4 regions of the Sphingomonas panacis genome follow, and region 4 is predicted to be linked to each of the others. Evidence: riboswitches for the same ligand, from Rfam matches in the RefSeq annotation. Region 4 holds a riboswitch; each other region holds the start of a gene.
The links. Region 4 has a riboswitch for cobalamin ahead of J0A91_RS20485 (DUF1852 domain-containing protein). Riboswitches for the same ligand answer to the same signal wherever they lie in the genome.

Region 1: linked by a shared signal. The riboswitch ahead of J0A91_RS15090 (TonB-dependent receptor) and the one ahead of J0A91_RS20485 (DUF1852 domain-containing protein) in region 4 are both predicted to bind cobalamin.
Region 2: linked by a shared signal. The riboswitch ahead of cobW (cobalamin biosynthesis protein CobW) and the one ahead of J0A91_RS20485 (DUF1852 domain-containing protein) in region 4 are both predicted to bind cobalamin.
Region 3: linked by a shared signal. The riboswitch ahead of J0A91_RS13400 (DUF1636 domain-containing protein) and the one ahead of J0A91_RS20485 (DUF1852 domain-containing protein) in region 4 are both predicted to bind cobalamin.

What each region holds. Positions count from the first base shown of each region.
Region 1 covers NZ_CP014168.1:3,309,804-3,315,158, forward strand. The annotation lists gene J0A91_RS15085 (PepSY domain-containing protein) at 1-220, opposite strand, end outside; gene J0A91_RS15090 (TonB-dependent receptor) at 207-2,366, opposite strand; cobalamin riboswitch at 2,531-2,759, opposite strand; gene bluB (5,6-dimethylbenzimidazole synthase) at 2,814-3,455, opposite strand; gene cobF (precorrin-6A synthase (deacetylating)) at 3,452-4,213, opposite strand; gene cobA (uroporphyrinogen-III C-methyltransferase) at 4,210-4,932, opposite strand; gene J0A91_RS15110 (cobyrinic acid a,c-diamide synthase CobB) at 4,929-5,355, opposite strand, start outside.
Region 2 covers NZ_CP014168.1:3,322,495-3,327,849, reverse strand. The annotation lists gene J0A91_RS15165 (GH39 family glycosyl hydrolase) at 1-774, shown strand, start outside; cobalamin riboswitch at 848-1,074, shown strand; gene cobW (cobalamin biosynthesis protein CobW) at 1,245-2,282, shown strand; gene cobN (cobaltochelatase subunit CobN) at 2,290-5,355, shown strand, end outside.
Region 3 covers NZ_CP014168.1:2,920,758-2,926,112, forward strand. The annotation lists gene J0A91_RS13390 (FecCD family ABC transporter permease) at 1-877, shown strand, start outside; gene J0A91_RS13395 (ABC transporter ATP-binding protein) at 871-1,644, shown strand; cobalamin riboswitch at 1,665-1,853, shown strand; gene J0A91_RS13400 (DUF1636 domain-containing protein) at 2,031-2,438, shown strand; gene cobT (nicotinate-nucleotide--dimethylbenzimidazole phosphoribosyltransferase) at 2,435-3,448, shown strand; gene J0A91_RS13410 (histidine phosphatase family protein) at 3,445-4,014, shown strand; gene J0A91_RS13415 (adenosylcobinamide-GDP ribazoletransferase) at 4,011-4,712, shown strand; gene cobD (threonine-phosphate decarboxylase CobD) at 4,709-5,355, shown strand, end outside.
Region 4 covers NZ_CP014168.1:4,432,086-4,437,440, forward strand. The annotation lists gene J0A91_RS20475 (methylenetetrahydrofolate reductase) at 1-534, shown strand, start outside; gene J0A91_RS20480 (epoxyqueuosine reductase QueH) at 590-1,318, shown strand; cobalamin riboswitch at 1,405-1,626, shown strand; gene J0A91_RS20485 (DUF1852 domain-containing protein) at 1,753-2,736, shown strand; gene J0A91_RS20490 (methionine synthase) at 2,766-3,794, shown strand; gene J0A91_RS20495 (bile acid:sodium symporter family protein) at 3,978-4,976, shown strand; gene J0A91_RS20500 (flavin reductase family protein) at 5,024-5,355, shown strand, end outside.

The DNA.
Region 1 (5,355 bases), 1.1 Mb from region 4:
GCCCCCCGTCGAGCGGCGGCGGTACGTCCACCGCCGCCCAATCGATCGGCTGCGCCCGCGCCAACCGATCACCGGGCGGCAGCGAGGGATAGGGGACGTAGACCATCACCAGCCCCGACAGGAACCACATCGCGAACAGCAGACAGCTCGCGATGCCGATCCAGCGGTGCGTCAAATACAACCAGCGCCGGGCGATGCGCGCCGCGCTAGAAGCCGGCACGAAGCGACACGTCCACGGAGCGCGGCCGGCCGAGCACCCATTGCTGGTCGCCATAGGCGTTGGTCGCATAATCCTTGTCGAACAGGTTGTAGACGTGGACATCGACCGCGACGTTGCGCGTCACCGCGTAGGACAAAGTCGCATCGATTGTCGCGTAACCGGGCAGGCGGAAGTGATTGGCGTTGTCCGAAAACTGCCGCCCGACATAGCGCAGCCCGGCACGGGCCTGGAGTTGGTGCGTGGCGTCCCAGCGCAGCCACAGGTTCGCCATCCGTTCGGGCGCATCGGGGGGCGTGTTGCCCGCGAAGTCGGCGCCGCCCGAGATGAAGTCATCGAACCGCGCATCGAGGATGCTGCCGTTCGCATCGATGCCGAAGCCGTGCGGAAGATCGAGCGATACCGCCGCCTCGATCCCCTTGGCGGACCTTTGCCCGATCTGTTCGACTGGGCTGGTCGGCGTGCGCTGCGCGAGCAGGCCCTTCTTGACGATGCGATAGGCGGCGATCGTCGCGGTGCCACGGCCACCGAGGAACACCGCCTTGGCGCCGATCTCGACCTGATCGCCGGTGGCGTTGCTGAACTGGACTTGGCCCGTCGAATAGGTGGTCAGCGTGCCGAGCGGGTCCACCCCGGTGGCATATTGCGCATAGAGCGAGACCGTCTTCACCGGCTGATAGACGCCGCCGACGCGCCAAGTGGTGTTGGTCAGCGTCTTGTCGAGCGCGAAGCTCTCGGCACCCGATGGCGCGATGCCCCAGCGCTTGATGCGGTCGCGTTCGTGGCGGACACCGCCGACGATCGAGACGTGATCGCCGAGCTTCAGCCGGTCCTCGGCAAAGATCGAGATTTCGTCGGTGCGGGTGCGGTAGCGCGGCGCGATGCCCTGCGTATCGACGATCACGCCGGGGTCGAAGTCGAACGGGTCAACGACCGCCACCTGCGGGTCCGCACCGAAATTATGCGAATAGCGCATCTTGATGAGGTTGGCGTCGAATCCGACGACGAGATCGTTGCCGATGCCGTCGGCAAGGCTCGTGCGCCACGTCACGCTACCCTGATCGCCCCATTGGGTCTGATCGTGGACGATGCCGGTCATGCCGGTGCGATAGATTTGCCCGGGCGTGGCGGGATTTTCGTTGAGGCCGTTCGGACAGAAGCCATCGGCGGCGACCCAGCAATAACTTTCAAGATTGAGCCAGTAACGCTTGCTCGTCAGCCGATAGGCCTGGTTGCTGAAGGTGAGGGACGCGCTCGGCGTCCAATCGAGTTGCAGGCTGGTGCGGTTGTCCCGATAGCGCGCGTGGCCGTCGCGGGTATCGTAGTTGCGGTCGCGGATTGCGGTGTCGAGGTGCCCGTCGATCAACGGCGTGCCGAAATAGCGCATCGGGTGCTGATTGCCGTAATCGTCGCGCGCGGTGAGGACGAGCGTGTCGGTCGGCGTCCAGCGCAAGGTGCCCGACAGCGCGTAGCTGCGCGATTGGCCGCGATCGACGAACCCGTCCGAGCGGCGGTAGCTGCCATCGACACGGTACGACAGGCGATCGTTCAACGGCCCGCCGATGCCCGCCGCGAGATGGACGGTGTTCTGCGATCCATAGCCGATCTCGCCTTCGATATCGGTGCGATCGGTGTTGGGTTTGCGCATGACGACGTTGACCGCACCGCCCAGCGCGCCCTGACCGTAGAGCACGGACGCCGGGCCGCTCAGGATATCGATTCGCTGCACCATCCACGGATCGGTCGGGAAGGTGATGGTGCCGGCGACGGGGAACAGGCGCACACCGTCGATCAGTTGTAGCACCGAACCCTGGCCGCTGAACCCGCGCGCGGCGAGCGCGGTGCCGCCGTTGCCGAGATTGCCGACATTGCTGATGCCGGGCGCGCGGCTCGCCGCCTCGACAACCGACATATCGCCGCGCGCGCGGATCAGGTCGCCATCGATCGTCGATAGCGTGGCGGGCGTTTCCAGCGCGGTGAGGCCGAGCCGGCTCCCGGTCGTGTTCGGCGTGGTCAGGCTCGGCTGCTGGCGCTCGCCCACCACCAGGATATTATCGGCATCGCTGTCGGCGTTCGGCGTGGTCTGCGCGTGCAGTGGCGTGGCGGCGGCCGTGATGGCCAGCGCCGCGCAGGTGGTGAGATTTCGCATTCCTTCAGTCCCCCGGCGTCGGACGAAGCGGGGAGCCTGCCGCGCGAACGGCGGCAGCCGCGCCGACCGGACGCCATCGCGACCGTCACGCCTGCCGTGCGGCCCCCCGCACCTTCGTCGCTCGAACGGAGTTCACCGTGCCGCAGCCATCCCCTGGACCGAAGCAAGAGCGACCCACGCCGGCAGGTCTCCTGGCTCACGGGTCAACGCCACGATGCACCACCTTCCCAAGTCTGTTCGACCCAGTGGCTGCGCCCGTCCCGAAGGATCAGACGCGATGTGCATCGCGCTCGCCGCTTACAGTTGCAGGGACAGCCTCGGCTTAGGGACCAAAATCCCGTACCGCGTTCCCTTTTAAGCCCCTCGCGGGGCACCAGCGCGATCATGAGGCGAAAAACGCCTCAATCCATCTCGTACCGAAACGATCGGGGGCGTGCAAGCAGCGGCTCAGCGTTCGTATAGCCGGTCGGCCAGCGGCTCACGCGCCTGCCAGCCGCGCCGTTCGAGTTCGGGGATGTCGGAGGGAGCGAGCGGCGTGCCGATGCACAGCAACGCGACGAAGGACCAGCGTGGCGGCACATCGAGCATCGGGGCCACCGCCTCGGGATCGAGGATCGAGACCCAGCCCAGCCCAAGCCCACGCGCGGTGGCGGCCAGCCAAAGCGTGTGGATCGCGGTGACGGTGGAATAGCGCAGTGTCTCGGCCATCGTCGCGCGGCCGAGGCCATGCCCTGCCGCCGGCTCGTCGTCGCAGAACACCGCCAGCAGTTCGGGCGCCTCGCGCAGACCGTGGAGTTTCAGCGTGCCGTAATGCTCGCGCAGCGCTTCGTCGGCGAGTGCGCCCGCTGCGTCCCGGCTGGCGGCATCGACATGATCGGCGAGCCGCGCGCGCAAGCCATCCGATCGGATACGGACGAAACGCCACGGCTGCGCGTTGCCGACCGATGGCGCCAGCGCCGCCGTGGCGAGGAGGTGGCGCATGTCGGTTTCGGGTATCGGTGTGGTTTGAAAGTGCCGCACATCGCGCCGCCAGCGGAGCAACTCATCGAATCGTGCGAGGAAACCGGCATCGAACGCGGGTTCGGTCATGCGACCTGCCGCTTACGGCGGAGCAGATATGTGTCCATGATCCAGCCATGTTCGGCGCGCAGCGCCGCGCGACGGATCACGATCTCCGGGGCAGTCACCCCGAGCGGACCTGCGGCCAGCGCCTGCTGCGCCATGCCGAGATACGCGCCCCACCAGATCGACACCCCTTCCGGGTCGAGCGTGGTGAAGGCGCACGCCCCGTCCAGCATCACCGCGACGGTGTCCGCACTTTGGGGCCATCCATCGTCGCGCAACCGGCGACCGGTGGTGACGACGACGGGGGCGCCGAGCGTATTGAGCGGGATCGCATGCGCGGCGGTGAGCGCCTGCAGGCTGGCGATACCGGGGGCGATGTGGACGCGCATCGCCATGCCGCCCGTCTGCAATCGCTCCGCGATTCTGAGCGTGCTGTCGTACAGCGACGGATCGCCCCAGACGAGCAGTGCCAGCCGCCCGCCGTGCGGCAGATGCCGGGCGATCTGCGCCGTCCACGTCGCGGCGATCGCATCGTGCCAGTCGCCGACGGCGGCGAGATAGTCGCCGCCGTCGGCGCGAACGGGCAGATCGAATTCGACGACGCGCACCGGCCGGGTCAGCACCGTGGCGCAGAGCGTGCGGCGCAGGTCGATCAGGTCCGATTTGGCGTCGCCCTTGCGCGGGAGCAGGATCAGATCGGCCGCGTTCATCGCCGCTTCGGCCTGACGGGTGAGGTGATCGGGGTTGCCGGTGCCGATGCCGATCAGGTGGAGGTCGATCACGTCTCTTCGTCCATCAATGGGCCATAGAGGATCAGCGCCGGAGCGGTGCCGATCTCCGCGCTCAGGGTTTGCGCCAAAGCGGCGATGGTCGATCGCACGAGGCGCTGGCCCGGATTTCCGACATTCTCCGCCAGCAACGCCGGCGTCTCCGGCGCAAGGCCGTGATCGACCAGCCGCGCCACCAGTTCGGCGAAGGTGCGTTTCGGCATGAACACCACTGTCGTCGCATCGGGATCTGCAAGCGCGGCCATGTTGAGATTGGGCAGGCCGCCGGTCACGTCATGGCCGGTCACGAATTGCACGCGCCGCGCGTTCAGCCGCCGCGTCAGCGGGATCGCTGCCGCTGCGGCCGCCGCCGACGCGGAGGTGACGCCGGGGACGATCTCGAACGCGATGTGCGCGGCACGCAGCGCGAGGATTTCCTCTTCCAGCCGCCCGAAGATCGCGGGATCGCCCGATTTGAGCCGCACCACACGCGCGCCGGCGATGGCATGATCGACCAGCAGCCGGGATACATGCGCCTGCGTTGGAGAGGCTCGCCCGGCGCGCTTGCCGACCGCGACGAGGTCCGCGCCGGGCCGAACATGGCTGAGCAACGGCCCCGACGAGAGATCGTCGAACAGCACGACGTCGGCGGTGTTCAGCCGGTCCACCGCCTTCAGCGTCAGCAGCTCGGGATCGCCCGGCCCCGATCCGACGAAGGAGACGAACCCGCTCATTGCGCAGGCGCGATCAGGTGGAAGAACGTCCCCGACACCCGCCCACGGTACGATCCGGTCTCGGCAATGGCATTCCCGTCGGCATCGGTGACGGACGCGAGCGGCGCATCGGGCTGTTCGAGGATCGTCGAGTAATGAAACTCGTGTCCGCGCAGGCGAGTGCCTTCGCCGACGCCCGCCATCGGCGCGCGCAGAGTCGCGCGGCGATAGCCGAGGTGCATCCGCCGCTGCGCATAGCTGGTGACGAGGCCGAGCAGTCCGGCCATGCGGTGCCGCGTGCCATCGGCATCGATCAGCGCCTCCCCCAGCGCCATATAGCCGCCGCACTCGCCGTGAACGGGGCGGGTTTGCGCATGCCTGGCAAGACCGGCGTGAAAATTCGCCGCTGCGGCGAGCCGCCCGGCATGAAGCTCGGGATAGCCA
Region 2 (5,355 bases), 1.1 Mb from region 4:
ATGGCAGCGGACGGCGGTTTCACCAAGGTGCTGTCGATTCCGGCGCTTGCCGCCAAGCCCGTCGTGATCGGCGAGAGTGATCCCGAAGGCTGCGCCGCATGCCCCGGACCCGAGAACGCCTATCGCAACGGCACGATGTACTCGAGCTACACCGCCGCCAGCTTCGCGCGGATCTGGGAGCTGGCCGCCAAGCGCAAGGTCAACCTCGCCGGCATCGTCTCCTGGTCGTTCGAATTCGAGGGCCAGCCGTGGTTCGCGGGATATCGCCAGCTTGCCACAAATGGCGTCGATCTGCCCGTGCTCAACGTCTTCCGCCTGTTCGCCAAGCTCGGCGAGACACGGCTGGCGAGCACCAGCAGCGCCCAAATCCCGCTCGAAAGCGTAATGGAGGACGGCGTGCGCGGCACCCCCGATGTCGGCACGCTCGCCACGCGCACCGCGGACGGCAGACTCGCCGTGCTGGTGTGGCATTATCACGACGACGATCTCGCCGGCCCCGACGCGCAGATCCACATCGCCCTGAACGGCTTGCGAAGCGCACCTGTCAAAGCGACGGTATGGCGTGTCGATCCCACCCACGCCAACGCCTTTGCGGCGTGGCGGGCAATGGGTTCGCCACAGTCACCCGACACCGGACAATACGCCGCGCTGGAAGCCGCATCGCGAATGCACCCGGAGACGGTAAGCATCGCGCGCGGCAAGGCCGGCACGGCGACGCTCGACATGCGCCTCGCCCGCCAAGGCGTCGCGCTGGTCCTGCTCGACGGGGCATGAGCCGGACCGGGCGGAAATCGAGAATTGGCAAGCCGTAACGCTTGCGTTAGATGCAACGCCGAGGCCCATGTCGGGTCTCGATGATCGCGCCGGTGCCCCGCGAGGGGCTTCAATGGGAATGCGGTGCGGGGTTCTCCCCAAATCCGCGGCTGTCCCTGCAACTGTGAGCGGTGAGCGACGGCATCAGGCTCTTTCGGGAGCAGCCACTGGATCGACGCATCTGCGGATGTGTCCTCTGGGAAGGCGATGCCGCAGCGTTGACCCGCAAGCCAGGAGACCTGCCGGCGATATGGTCGCTCTTGCTTCGGTCCAGGGGATGGTCGCGGCACGGTTCTCCGTCTGAGCGACGAGCCTGTGCGGCTGGGGCTGCATCGGTGCGTGGCACGGGCGGCTTTCGGCGCCCGTCCGTCGTCGCGCGCCGACCGATATTTCGGTCCCCGCCGGTCGTTGCTTGCGCCGCGGAGAAGAGCATGTCCGATCTGTCAAAGGTGCCCGTCACCATCGTCACCGGCTTTTTGGGCGCCGGCAAGACGACGCTCATCAGCCATTTGATCCGCGAATCCGGCGGGCGTCGGCTGGCGGTGGTCGTCAACGAGTTCGGTACCCTGGGCGTCGATGGCGATATCCTGAAGGGCTGCGCGATCCCCGATTGCCCGGCCGAGAATATCGTCGAACTCGCCAATGGCTGCATCTGCTGCACCGTCGCCGACGATTTCATCCCCACCGTGCAAACGCTGCTCGCGCTCGATCCCCGGCCCGACCATATCCTGATCGAAACGTCGGGCCTCGCGCTGCCCAAGCCGCTGCTGAAGGCGTTCGACTGGCCGGCGATCCGATCACGCATCACCGTCGATGGCGTGATCGCGCTGGCGGATGCCGAGGCGGTCGCGGCGGGGCGGTTCGCGCCGGACGTGACCGCGCTCGACGCGCAACGGGCCGCCGATCCGAGCATCGATCACGAAACGCCATTGTCCGAAGTGTTCGAGGATCAGCTCGCCTGCGCCGATATGGTGCTGCTGACCAAGTGCGATCTGGCCGGCCCCGACGGCGTCGCCGCCGCGCGCGCGGTGATCGCCGCCGAGACGCGCAAGCCGCTGCCGGTGGTCGAACTGATCGACGGCGTGATCGATCCACGCGTCGTGCTCGGCATCGGCGCGGCGGCGGAGGACGATATCGCCGCACGACCCTCGCACCATGACGGCGAGGACGAGCACGAGCATGATGATTTCGACAGCATCGTCGTGGATTTCGGCGAGATCGCCGCGCCGGCCGATCTGGCGGATCGCATCGAAGCGCTGGGACGGGGTGGCGACGTGTTGCGCGTGAAGGGCTACGCCGCCGTCGCGGGCAAGCCGATGCGGCTGCTGGTGCAGGCGGTCGGCGCGCGGGTACGCACGCATTACGACCGCCCCTGGCACGCGGATGAGCCGCGCCGCACCCGCCTGGTCGTGATCGCAGAGCGCGACCGGCTCGATCCGGCAGCGATCCGGGCCGTGCTGACGGTCTGATCCCCCGATGCACGTCATCTTCCGCGAAACGCATGGGCTGGAAGAGAGCGCCACGCCACGCGATCTGGGGCAGGATGCCGCCGATCTCGTGGTGCTGTCGTTCTCGGACAGCGACCTCGGCGCGTTCGCGGCGGGGTGGCGCGCGATAATGGCGGAGGTTGGTGATGGCGAGGCGCCAAGCCTGCGGCTCGCCAACCTCGCCGAACTGACGCACCCTTTGTCGGTCGATACCTATGTCGAACGCACGCTCGGGGCCGCCAAGGGCATATTGATCCGCCTGATCGGCGGCACGGCCTATTGGCCCTATGGCTTGCAACAGGTGGAGATGCTGGCGCGCCAGCGCGGCATCGCCCTGGCGGTCATTCCAGCGGACGGGCGACCGGACACAAGGCTCGACGCCGCATCGACGATGCCGGTCTCCACGCTGCGTCGGCTCGCGCAGCTTTGCGATATCGGCGGCGCGGCGGCGGCGCGGACCGCGCTCGCCCAGTTCGCGCTGGCGGCGGGTCTGTACGTCAAACCCGCACGCGGTGCGCGGGCCATCGCTGCGGTTGGCGGCTGGTCGCCGGATCAGGGCGTCGCCTGCCCCGCTGCGTTCGCGATAACGGCGCTGCGGTCGCGCGTCCTGATCGTCTTCTACCGATCGTACCTGACCGCGGCCGACCTCGATCCCATCATCGCGCTTCGCATGGCATTCGTCGCACGCGGGTATGATGTGCTCGCGGTGTTCGCGCCATCGTTGAAGGACGCCGAGGCAAGTGGCTGGCTGCGGCGCTGGGTGACGGCACTGGCGCCGGCCGCGATCGTCAACGCCACCGCCTTTTCCGCGCGCGACGAGAGCGGCACGACGCCACTCGACGGCGCGGGCGTGCCCGTGTTCCAGATCGCGCTCGCCACCTCGGATCGCGCCGCGTGGGTCGATGCACCGCGCGGCCTCTCCCCCGCCGATCTGGCGATGCACGTGGTGCTACCCGAGGTCGACGGCCGCCTCTTCGCGGGCGTGGCGAGTTTCAAAGGCGACGCGACGCGCGACCCCGACCTGCAATATGCGCGCCGCGAACATCGTGCCGATCCGGCGCGGATCGACGCTATCGCGGCGCGCGTCCACGGCTGGATCACGCTCGCGGCAAAGCCCGCCGCCGAGCGCCGCCTCGCCATCATCCTGTCGACCTATCCCGGCAAGGCACACCAGATGGCACACGCCGTCGGGCTGGACGCGTTCGCCTCGGCCGAGGCGATGCTGCACGATCTGGCGGAGGCGGGCTATGCGGTCTTGCCCGTCACCGACCTGCCCGAAGCGCTTGGATCGCAGTGGCTGGAATGGCCGATCGCCGACTATCGCACGGCACTCGCGCGCTTGCCGGCGGCGTTGCAGGCCGATCTGGCTTCCACATGGGGTGCGCCCGGGGATGATCCGGCTGTCCTGGGCAACGTATTCCGGTTCACCGCAATCGAAGCCGGCAACAGCATCGTCGCGCTTCAGCCCGAACGCGGCAGCCCGGCCGCGCGGACGGAGGACTATCACGATCTCTCGCGCTGCCCGCGCCACGCCTATGTCGCCTTTTATCTGTGGTTGCGCACGCGTGGCACCGATGCCGTGGTCCATGTCGGCGCGCACGGCACGCTCGAATGGCTGCCCGGCAAGGCCGTCGCGCTGTCGGGTGACTGCTGGCCCGAGGCGCTGACCGGAGCGATGCCGGTCATCTACCCGTTCATCGTCAACGATCCCGGTGAGGCCGCGCAAGCCAAGCGCCGCATCGGCGCGGTCACGATCGGCCACGTGCCCCCGCCGCTGGAGCGCACCGGCAACGGCGCCGGGCTAGGTCGGCTGGAAGCATTGCTCGACGAGTTTTCCGGCGCGGACGGGCTCGATCCACCGCGCCGCGCGCGCCTGCGCGGCGACATCCGCGATGAGGCGCGGTCGCTCGGGCTGGAAAGCGCGCTCGGCCTCGACACGGCCCGCTCAGACGCGGAGGCGATCACGCGGATCGACACGTTCGTCTGCGATGTGAAGGACAGCCAATTCGGCAACGGCCTTCATGTGTTCGGGCGCGGCGATCAGGGTGCTGCGGAACGCGCCGGGCTGCGCGCCGCGCTCGACGGACGGCGGGTGCCGCCGGGTCCGTCGGGGTCGCCGTGGCGCGGGCGGCGCGACGTGCTGCCCACCGGGCGCAACCTCTACACCACCGATCCGCGCGCGGTGCCGTCGCGATCGGCGCATATGCAGGGCATGCGCCTCGCCGACGAACTGGTCCGCCGCCATCTGCAGGATCAGGGCGACTATCCCAAGGCGTTGGTCGTCGACCTGTGGGGATCGGCGACGATGCGAACCGCAGGCGAAGAGTTCGCGATGGCGCTGCATCTGCTCGGCGCCGAACCGGTGTGGGATATGGGATCGGACCGCGTGACCGGGGTCGAGATCCTGCCGCTCGCGATGCTGGACCGACCTCGCATCGACGTGACGTTGCGCGTCTCGGGACTGTTCCGCGATGCTTTCCCGACGTTATGCGCGATGTTCGGTCAGGCGGTCCGCGCGATTGCCGCCCGCGACGAGCCAGCGGATCGCAACCCGTTCGTCGGCATGGCGCCCGCTCCGCGTGTCTATGGCCCCGCACCGGGCCGCTATGGTGTCGGCATGGGCGACACCGCCGACATCTACACACCCGAAGCGCGCCACAGCGCGGGCGAAGCGTGGCTCGCCGCTTCATCGCATGCGCTCGACAGCGCGACCGATCACGCGGATCCGGCCGGTCTGCGCGAGCGTATCGCCGCGGCCGACACGTTCCTCCATGTGCAGGATCTGCCCGAAACCGACCTGCTTCTCGCCGCCGACTATGCCGCGCACGAAGCGGGGTTCGCGGCCGCTCAGGCCGTAACCGGCGGCAGCGCCACCCTGTACCATCTCGACGCCACCAATCCCGATCGTCTGCGCGCCCGCCCGCTGACCGAAGAAATCGCGCGCGTGGTCCGGGCCCGCGCCGCGCATCCCGGTTGGGTCGCGGGCATGATGCGCCACGGCTTTCGCGGCGCGGCGGAGCTTGCCGCCACGCTCGATCACCTCGGCGCGTTCGCG
Region 3 (5,355 bases), 1.5 Mb from region 4:
GCTGGTCGGGCGGGGCGATCCGGTCGCGACCGCGATCGTGATCGAGCTGCGTCTTCCCCGCACGATCCTGGGCCTCGCGGTCGGGGCGATGCTCGGGCTGGCCGGAGCGGCGTTGCAGGGATATTTGCGCAATCCGCTCGCCGAGCCCTCCGTGCTGGGCGCTTCGAACGCGGCAGCGCTCGGCGCGGTCGGCGCAATCTATTTCGGACTGGCCGAACTGAACCCGATCGTGCTGCCGGTACTGGCGATCGCGGCGGCGCTCGTGTCGCTGGCGCTGCTGTTCACGCTGGCAGGTCGGTCGGAAAGCCCGCTCACGCTGATTCTCGCCGGGATCGCGGTGTCGACGCTGGCGGGGGCGGCGATCAGTCTCGCGCTCAATCTGTCGCCCAATCCGTTCGCGGCGATGGAGATCATGACGTGGCTGCTCGGCAGTCTGGAAAACCGGTCGTTCCAGCATGTCTGGATCGCGCTGCCCTGCATCGCGGTGGGCGCGGCGTTGCTGCTGTTCGACGGCCACGCACTCGACGCGCTGACGCTCGGCGAGGATGGCGCACGCGCGCTCGGCACCGATCTGCGCGCGACCCGGTTGCGGCTGTTGCTCGGCGTGGCGATCGGCGTGGGTGGCGCGGTGGCGGTGTCGGGGTCGATCGGGTTCGTCGGGCTGATCGTACCGCATCTGGTGCGCCCGCTGACCGACCGAAGCCCCTCGGCGATCCTGCTGCCCTCGGCGCTGGCCGGCGCGGTGCTGCTGACCTTCGCGGACATCGGCGTGCGGCTGATCCCCTCGACCAACGAACTCAAGCTCGGCGTGGTGACCGCGTTCCTCGGCGTGCCGGTGTTCCTCGCCTATCTGATGCGCGAGCGACGGCTATGGTGACGATCGCGCTGAGCGATGTCGGGGTGTCGCTCGGGCGGCGACCGGTGGTGCATGACGTAAACGCGGTGCTGGCGCCCGGCGCTGTGGTCGGGATCGTTGGCCCCAATGGCGCGGGCAAATCGACGTTGCTGAGGGCAACGCTCGGGCTGGTCGCATCGACGGGCAGCATATGCGTGGACGATGTGCCGCTCGCGCGCATGGCGCGAGGCGTGGCCGCGCGGACGCTCGCCTATCTGCCGCAGGGGCAGACGTTGCACTGGCCGCTCACGGTCGAACGACTCGTCACGCTAGGTCGCCTGCCGCACCTCGCGCCGATGTCACGCCTTTCCGATGCCGATGCCGCCGCAGTTGAACGGGCGCTGGAACGGGCTGGTGTCGCGGATTTACGCGAGCGGATCGCCACAGACCTTTCGGGCGGCGAACGCGCGCGTGTCCTGCTCGCCCGCGCGCTCGCGGTCGAGGCGCCGGGGCTGCTCGCCGACGAGCCGCTTGCATCGCTCGATCCCGGGCACCAGATCGACGTGATGGACCTGCTCCGCGCCGAGGCACGGGGCGGGGCGCTGGTCGTGACGGTGCTGCACGATCTGACGATGGCGGCGCGCTATTGCGACCGCGTGTTGTTGATGGATGCCGGCACGATCGTCGCCGATGGCGTGCCCCTCGACGTGCTCACGCCCGAGCGGCTGCGCGCGGTCTACGGCATCACCGCGACGATCGAGCGATTTGGCGAAACCGTGACGATCGTACCTACCGGGCGCGCGTATTGACGGGCCGTACCACCGCAGCTACCGCGCCGGGTGCGACAGGTTCCCCGGCGACGGGGATGAAAAGGGAACGGGAGAACCCCGGCTGCCCCTGCAACTGTAAGCGGCGAGCCATCGCGCCACAGGCCATTGGGATCGCAAGATCCCGAGAAGGCGGCGCGAACCGGCACTGACCCGCGAGCCAGGAGACCTGCCCGTCGCGGTCGTCCTTCGTGCGGACAGGGTGTGCCGGGCGAACGGGGGTGAACCCGAGAGGCGACATGGTTGGACCGCGTTTCGCGGTGTGCCGTGTCGTGGACATGGCGCATCGCGCGCGGCCCATGTCGTGGGTGCCGTTCGATGTCTCAGTGTCTCTCGCGTCTTATGCTTCCGCGCGCGGTGTCCGTATAATGCTCAGGCGAGTCGAGGATGGTCCGGCGGTTGTCGCGTGCAACACCTGCCGCCATACACCCGACGCGCGCGAGGATGCGGCGGGTCTGCGTGGCGGCGCGCACCTCGTCGCGGCGTTGCGCGCGGTGAAGGCGTCGGACTCGCGGTACGCGGGCATCGCGGTGCAGGAAATGCCGTGTCTGTTCGCTTGCGCGGACTTCTGCACGGTGCATCTGCGCGCGCCGAACAAGGTCGGCTACGTGCTCGGCCGCTTCGCGCCCGACGCGGAGGCGGCGAGGGCGATCCTCGATTACGCGGTCGAATACGCCGGGAGCGAACATGGTCGCGTGCCTTTCGCGCGATGGCCGCAGGGTGTGAAGGGCCACTTCATCACACGCACCCCGCCGCCGGGCTTCGTCGCCGAATGACCTTCGCGACGATAGCCGATGTCGAGGCCGCGCTGGCGGCCTCGATCGCGCCCGATGCGGAGGCCATCGCGCAGGCGCGGGCACGACAGGCGCAGTTGACCAAACCCCCCGGCTCGCTCGGCCGGCTGGAGGAGATCGCGGTTTTCTTCGCCGGCTGGCAAGGGCGCGCACGACCACGGATCGGGCGCGGGCGCGTGGCGGTGTTCGCGGGCAACCACGGGATAGTCGCGCATAATGTGAGCGCTTTTCCGGCGGCGGTAACGGCGCAGATGGTCGCCACCTTCGAGCATGGCGGCGCCGCGATCAACGCGCTCGCCCGTGCAGCCGGGCTGGACCTCAAGGTCGTGGCGCTCGATCTCGACCGTCCGACCGCCGATTTCACCACGGCGCCGGCGATGACAGAGGCGGAATGCCTCGCCGCGCTCTCCGCCGGCGCGGCAACCGTCGAGGCCGGGCTGGACCTGCTCGTGCTGGGCGAAATGGGGATCGGCAATACCACCGCCGCCGCGGCGTTGTGCGCGCGGAGTCTGGGTGGCGACGGGTCGACCTGGGTCGGGCCGGGCACGGGAATCGACGACGCCGGCATCGCGCGCAAAGTCGCGGTGGTGGACCGCGCCATTGCGCACCACGCCGACGCACCGATGACGGCGTTCGAGACGCTGCGCCGGGTCGGCGGGCGTGAGATCGCGGCGATTGCGGGTGCGGTACTGCGGGCGCGGGAATTGCGCGTGCCGGTGCTGCTCGATGGGTTTATCTGCTGTTCGGCGGTCGCGCCGCTCGCTGCGGCGGCACCAGCTTCGATCGCGCATTGTCTCGCCGGCCATTGTTCGGCCGAGCCGGGGCACGCGCGCCTGCTGGCCGCGCTCGGGCTGGAGCCGATCCTCCAGCTCGACATGCGGCTCGGCGAGGCGAGCGGCGCGGCGGTCGCGGCCGGGGTCGTCCGCGCGGCGCTGGCCGCGCATGACGGCATGGCGACCTTCACCGAAGCCGGCGTGTCGGGCGCGGGATGACGCCGTTCGTTTTGCACCTGCTACGCCACGGTGCCCCCGAGATCCCCGGGCGGCTGATCGGCCGCACCGATGTCGCGCCGACTGACGAGGGTATCCGCGCCTGCCGCGATCAGGCCCGCGATCTGGATATCGAGGCTGTGGTAAGCTCCGACCTCGCCCGTGCCCGGCTCGCTGCGCAGGCGATCGGCGGCGATCTCGGCGTGCCGGTCGCGATCGACGCGCGCTGGCGTGAACTCGATTTCGGGGCGTGGGATGGGCTTGCGACCAGTCAGATCGATCCGGTCGCGCTCGGCCGTTTCTGGGACGATCCCGATGCCGCGCCACCGCCCGACGGCGAGCGCTGGTCGGCGTTGGCGGCGCGCGTGGCGGCGGCGATCGCCGCCTTGCCGCCACGCACGACGTTGATCGTCACCCACGGCGGGGCGATGCGCGCGGCGCTTGCCGTGTCGTGCGGGTTCGAACAGCGCCAGCTCTGGGCGTTCGACCTGCCCTATGCGGCGATGCTCAGCCTCAAGATATGGCCGGGAAGCCCGCGCACCGCGCAGATCATGGCGCTGTGGCCGTGAGGGGGCTGCTGCTCGCCATCCAGTTCCTGACACGGTTGCCGACGCCGCGCGGAACCGCGAGCGATGCGGATTTCGCCGCGTCGATCCGCTGGTTCCCGTTGGTCGGGCTGCTGATCGGCGCGCTGGTCGCGGGCGCTGGCTGGCTGGCGCGAGGCGATGCCTGGATCGGCGCGCTGGCGGCGCTGGCGGTGTGGATCGGCGTGACCGGCGCACTGCACCTCGACGGTCTCGCCGACCTGACCGACGCGCGCGGCGCGGCGCATGGCGACCGCGCGCGGCTGCTCGCGGTCCTCGCCGATCCGCATGTGGGCAGCTTCGGCGTGGTCGCGCTCGTCTTGCAGATCGTCGCCAAGCTGGTGCTGCTGCATGCGCTGGTGACGGCGGGGCTGTGGGCGCCGCTCGTGCTGATCCCGTTCGCGGCGCGGATCGGGCCGCTGGTGTGGACTCGCTGGCTGCCGCCGCTGCACGCGGGGCTCGCCTCGAGGTTTCGGGCGGCGGTGCGGCGCGTGGATATCGCGGTCTGGATGGTGGTGCTGGTGAGCGTGGCGTTCGTATGGCCGGCGATCCTCGTCACCCCGCTACTGCTGGCGGGATGGGCGCTATACCTGCGCCGCGCGATCGGCGGCATTTCGGGCGATGGCCACGGCGCGGGGATCGAACTGGTCGAGACCGCCTTGCTGGTGGCGGCGTTGCTGTGAGCTGGACGCATCATGGCGGCCGGCTGGCCGAAGCGCGGGCAGCGTTCGGCGATACCGGCGCAACGTGGCTCGACCTGTCGACGGGCATCAATCCCCACGCGTGGCCTGGGGCCGGCGAGGTGGCGATCGACTGGGCGCGCCTGCCCGATGAGAGCGAACTGCGCGCGTTGGAGGCTGCGGCGGCGGCGTATTTCGGCGTCGATCAAGATTATGTCGCTGCGCTGCCGGGTACCGAGATCGGCCTGAGGCTGATCGGGACATTGCTGTCGGGTCCGGCGCGACACCTCGCACCGACCTACCGCACGCATGCCGAGATGGTCGCGGACAGTGTGCCGATCGATTCGCTTTCGGCGGCTTCGGACGGAATCGTCATCGTCGCCAATCCCAACAATCCCGATGGGCGCGTCCTGCCTGCGCAGGCTCTGCTGGCAGCGCATGATCGCCTGCGCGCGCGCGGCGGCTGGCTGGTGGTGGACGAAGCCTTCGCCGATGCCTGTGTGACCGACGCACCGATCAGCGTCGCCCCGCACGTCGCCGACGGCACCCGGCTGATCGTGTTCCGCTCGTTCGGCAAGTTCTTCGGTTTGGCAGGAATGCGGCTCGGCTTCGTGATCGCGCCGCGCGCAATGATCGCGAAGGTGCG
Region 4 (5,355 bases):
CATCCGCTTGGGCCGTTCCCCGACAGCGCATCCCTGATCGCGACGGGCGCTTTCGAACGGTGTGGGGTGGAGACGGTCGGCATCGGGGGGCATCCAGAAGGCCATCCTGTCATGAGCGAGGCGGAATGCTGGGCCGTGCTGGAATCGAAGTGTCGAAGCATCGAGGAGCGCGGCATGTCGCCGATGATTGTCACCCAATTCGCCTTCGACGCGGACATCGTCCTGCGCTGGCTGGAGGGTCTTCGCGAACGCGGATTGCATCATCCGGTGCGGATCGGTGTTCCCGGTCCGGCGGGCGTAGCGACCTTGATGCGGTTCGCCGCTCAGTGCGGCGTCGGTGCGTCGACCGTCATCTTGGCGAAATATGGCATCTCCGCTACTAGACTATTGGGAACGTCCGGACCGGAAATGTTCGTGGATCGTCTCGCTGCCGGCCTGACGAACGAACATGGTCCGGTGCGACTTCACTTTTATCCATTCGGGAATATCGGCAAGACGGTGGACTGGATCAGCCACTATGCTTCAATCCGATAGAACGACCCTGCGCTTCCGCTTGTTCGAAGCCGCCTGCACCACCTGAGAGAATATCATGACGCCGATCGATCGACCCAAGCTTGTACCACCGGGCGGCCAGACCAAGGTTCTGCTGCATAGCTGCTGCGCGCCATGCTCGGGTGAAGTGATGGAAGCGATGACCGCCAGCGGCATCGATTATACCATCTTCTTCTACAACCCCAACATCCATCCCAAAGAGGAATACATCTTGCGGAAGGACGAGAACATCCGCTTCGCCGAGGACCACGGCGTGCCGTTCGTCGATGCCGACTATGACACGGTCAACTGGTTCAAGCGGGCAAAGGGGATGGAATGGGCACCGGAGCGTGGCGAGCGCTGCACGATGTGTTTCGACATGCGGTTCGAGCGCACCGCGCTCTACGCGCACGAGAACGGCTTCCCCGTCATCACCTCGTCGCTCGGCATCTCGCGCTGGAAGGACATGAATCAGATTAACGGCTCGGGCGAGCGCGCGGCGTCGCACTATCCCGGCATCGACTATTGGACGTTCAACTGGCGCAAGGGCGGTGGTGCTGCGCGCATGATCGACATCTCCAAGCGCGAGCGTTTCTATCAGCAGGAATATTGCGGCTGTGTCTATTCGCTGCGCGACACCAACGCCCACCGTGTGAGCCAGAGTCGATCGGAAATCGATATCGGCAAGCTCTATTATGGCGAGGCGGAGGGGGGGGGACGCATCGGTTTAGGCTTGCTCCGCCATCTCCCGATCCCGCTCGCTCCTGACACGCTGGTGCTGCGATGACGCGGATCCGATGGTCGATGCCACAACGTCAAACCGTCATATAAAGATATCTTTATATCGTTATTGACAGCTTCGGACCAATGGTGTTTAACGGCCACGTCGAGGTTCCCCATCCCAGGCATGGCGATGGGGCTAAGACGGGAAGCCGGTGGTGCCTTTCGGGGCAGAATCCGGCGCTGCCCCCGCAACTGTAAGCGGCGAGCGGCGGTTCCATTTCGTGTCACTGGGCTCCCGCAAGGTGCCTGGGAAGGCCGGAGCCACCGCGTTGACCCGTGAGCCAGGAGACCTGCCTTTGACGCGATAACGTTCCTCGGACGGGGGTTCCTCCGGTGGATCGCGCTTGATGCGACGGTCCGTGGCTTGCCGCCATCCGGTCCTGTTCACGCCTTGCGCGCTTTCGCCTGACCTCCCGCCCGCAAAGCCAGGGTTGAGTCATGACGAATAGCGGGTTCACATTCTCGATCAGCAGCTTGCCCTTCGACGAGAATTATCGTCCGGCCGACAACACGCGGATCACCACCAACTTCGCCAATCTTGCGCGTGGGGACAGCCGGCAGGAGAATTTGCGCAACACGCTGGAGATGATCGACCACCGCTTCAACGCGCTGATGCACTGGGACAATCCCAAAGGTGATCGCTACACGCTGGAGCTGAAGATCGTCTCGGCCGCGCTCACTCTTGGAGGCGGCGCGGACGACGAAGCGTTTCCGCTGATCGAGATCCTGCACACCACCGTCACCGACCGGATCAGCGGCGAGCGCAGCGACGGGATGATCGGCAACAACTTCTCATCCTATGTCCGCGATTACGACTTCAGCGTCGTCCTGCCCAATCACCTGAAGGCCGGGGGTGGCGGCGCGCCGGAGGACTTCGGCGATCTGCACGGCAACCTGTTCAAGCATTTCCTCGGATCGAGCGCTTACCGCGACAACTTCCGCAAGCCCCCAGTCATCTGCCTCAGCGTGTCGAGCAAGGAGGTCTATCACCGAACCGCCAACGTACATCCGATCCTCGGCGTCGAGTATCGCAACGACAAATTCTCGCCCACCGATCAGTATTTCGCAAAAATGGGCATGAAGGTGCGATATTTCATGCCGCCCCACAGCGTCGCGCCGTTCGCCTTCTACCATACCGGCGATTTGGTCAGCGACTATACGAACCTCGAACTCGCCAGCACCATCGCGACAATGGAGACGTTCCAGAAGATCTATCGCCCGGAAATCTACAACGCGAACTCGGTCGCGGCGGAGCATTATCAGCCGAGCCTGAGGTATCAGGACTATTCGCTGACCCGCATCGTCTATGATCGCGAGGAGCGCAGCCGCCTCGCCGTCGAGCAGGGCAAATTCGCCGAAGAGCATTTCATCAAGCCGCACTGGCCCGCGCTTCAGCGCTGGTCCGCGACCTGCGGCCTCTGATCCCCACCCATACGACAGGTATTTGCATCATGACGACATTGTTGCCGACGACGACTGCAGGCAGCCTGCCCAAGCCATCCTGGTTGGCCCAGCCCGAGACCCTGTGGTCACCCTGGAAGCTGGAGGGCGAGGAGCTGGTCGCGGGCAAGCAGGATGCGCTGCGCCTCGCGGTCGACGATCAGCGGCAGGCGGGCATCGACATCCTCGGGGACGGCGAGCAGACCCGCCAGCACTTCGTCACGACGTTCATCGAGCATTTGGACGGCGTCGATTTCGAGAAGCGCGAGACGGTGCGCATCCGCAACCGCTATGACGCCAGCGTGCCGACGGTCGTCGGGTCCGTCTCGCGGCCCACGTCGGTGTTCGTCGACGACGCCCGTTTCCTGCGTGCCCAGACCGATCAGCCGATCAAATGGACGCTGCCCGGGCCGATGACGATGATCGACACCCTCTACGACGCGCATTACCGGAGCCGCGAGAAGCTGGCGTGGGAGTTCGCCCGCATCCTCAACGAAGAAGCACGCGAGCTGGAGGCCGCCGGCGTCGACATCATCCAGTTCGACGAACCCGCCTTCAACGTGTTCTTCGACGAAGCGAACGACTGGGGCATCGCCACGCTGGAGCGCGCGGCCGAGGGGCTGAAGGCCGAAACCGCCGTCCACATCTGCTATGGTTATGGCATCAAGGCCAATACCGACTGGAAGAAGACGCTCGGCTCCGAATGGCGCCAGTATGAGGAAACCTTCCCCAACCTGCAGAAGTCGAAGATCGATATCATCTCACTAGAATGTCAGAACTCGCGCGTGCCGACGGACCTGATCGAGCTGATCCGCGGCAAGAAGGTGATGGTCGGCGCGATCGACGTCGCGACGGATACGATCGAGACGCCGGAGCAGGTCGCCGACACACTGCGCAACGCGCTGCGCTTCGTCGATGCCGACAAGCTCCTGCCCGCCACCAACTGCGGGATGGCGCCGCTGTCGCGCGACATCGCTCGGGGCAAGCTGAAGGCGCTGGGTGCCGGTGCCGAGATCATCCGCAAGGAACTGGCGGCCTGAGCGACAGCCGTCATCGTCTGGCCTTTTCGGCCCGGACGATGGCGCGCCTTACCTGAAAGTTTCTCCGGCGCGGTCGATCCCGCCCGTCCATGACGGGGCGGGCACGGTGCCGGGGAAATCGTTGCATAAACGGTTCGCACGCATCTGCGCGTCACGGCGGACCGCAAGACCGGATTATCATCTATGAAGGCCATCCTGAGCCGGCTGCGGATCGACGCCTACATCCTTGCGATCGTCGCAATGGTGGTGATCGCCGCGATCCTGCCCGCGCGGGGCGCGGGCAAGGACGTGCTCGACATCGTGGTGCACGCCGCCATCGCACTCCTGTTCTTCATCTATGGCGCTCGGATCTCCCGACAGGCGATCTGGACGGGCATCCTCCATTGGCGGTTGCAATCGCTGGTTTTCGTGACGACGTTCGTGGTGTTTCCGCTACTGGGCTTCGGGATCGCCAAACTCGCTGACGGGCATCTGGACAGCGGCCTCGTCACCGGGCTGATGTTCGTCGCGCTCTTGCCCTCGACGGTGCAGTCGTCGATCGCGTTCACGTCGATCGCGCGCGGCAACGTACCCGCCGCCCTGTGCTGCGCATCCCTGTCGAACCTAGCAGGGGTGGTCATTACGCCGCTGCTGGCGACGATGGTCCTCAGCGCCGGGACAGGCGGCATGTCGCTGGATGCGGTGGGCGAGATCGCGCTCCAGATCCTACTGCCGTTCGTGGTCGGTCAGTTCGCACGACCACTGATCGGCGAATGGTTGAACCGGCAGAAGACGCTGACGATGCTCGTCGATCGCGGCTCGATCCTGCTGGTCGTCTATTCCGCATTCAGCGCAGGCGTCGTGGCCGGTATCTGGAGCAGGGTGACGCCGCAAAGCCTCGGGCTCGTCATCGTTCTCGACCTCGTCATGCTGGCCATCGTGCTGGTCGCAACCACGGCGGCAAGCCGCTTCCTGCGCTTCACCACCGAAGACGAGATCGCCATCGTGTTCTGCGGATCGAAGAAGAGCATGGCGAGCGGCCTGCCGATGGCCAACATCATCTTCCCCGCCAGTGCGGTCGGACTGATCGTTTTGCCACTGATGCTGTTCCACCAGATGCAGTTGATGGTCTGCGCGGCATTGGCCCGGCGCTACGCCCGGCGCGCCGAGACGGCCGTTCCGATCGTCCCTGCTCGCACATGATCTCATCCCCCGATGCCGATGCGTCTGGCGCTCCAGGACCGAAACCGATGAACCTGTTGACCCCTATCGATGGAGAGACAGATCTGCGCCGTGTGTTCAGCCGGTTCCCGACCGGTGTCACCGCGCTCTGTGCGATGGACCAGGACGCGCCTGTCGGCATGACGGCGAGCGCTTTCGTCGCCATCTCTATCACGCCGCCCCTCGTCTCGGTCTGCATTAAGCATGGCTCGGCGACCTGGCGGCAATTGCGCAGCTTCGGTCGCATCGGCATCTCGTTCCTCGGAGCGAGCCACGCCGCGACCGCGCGTCAGTTGGCGCAGAAGGGCGGCGATCGCTTCCAAGGGCTTGGATACGAGACGACCCCGGACGGCGCGGTGTT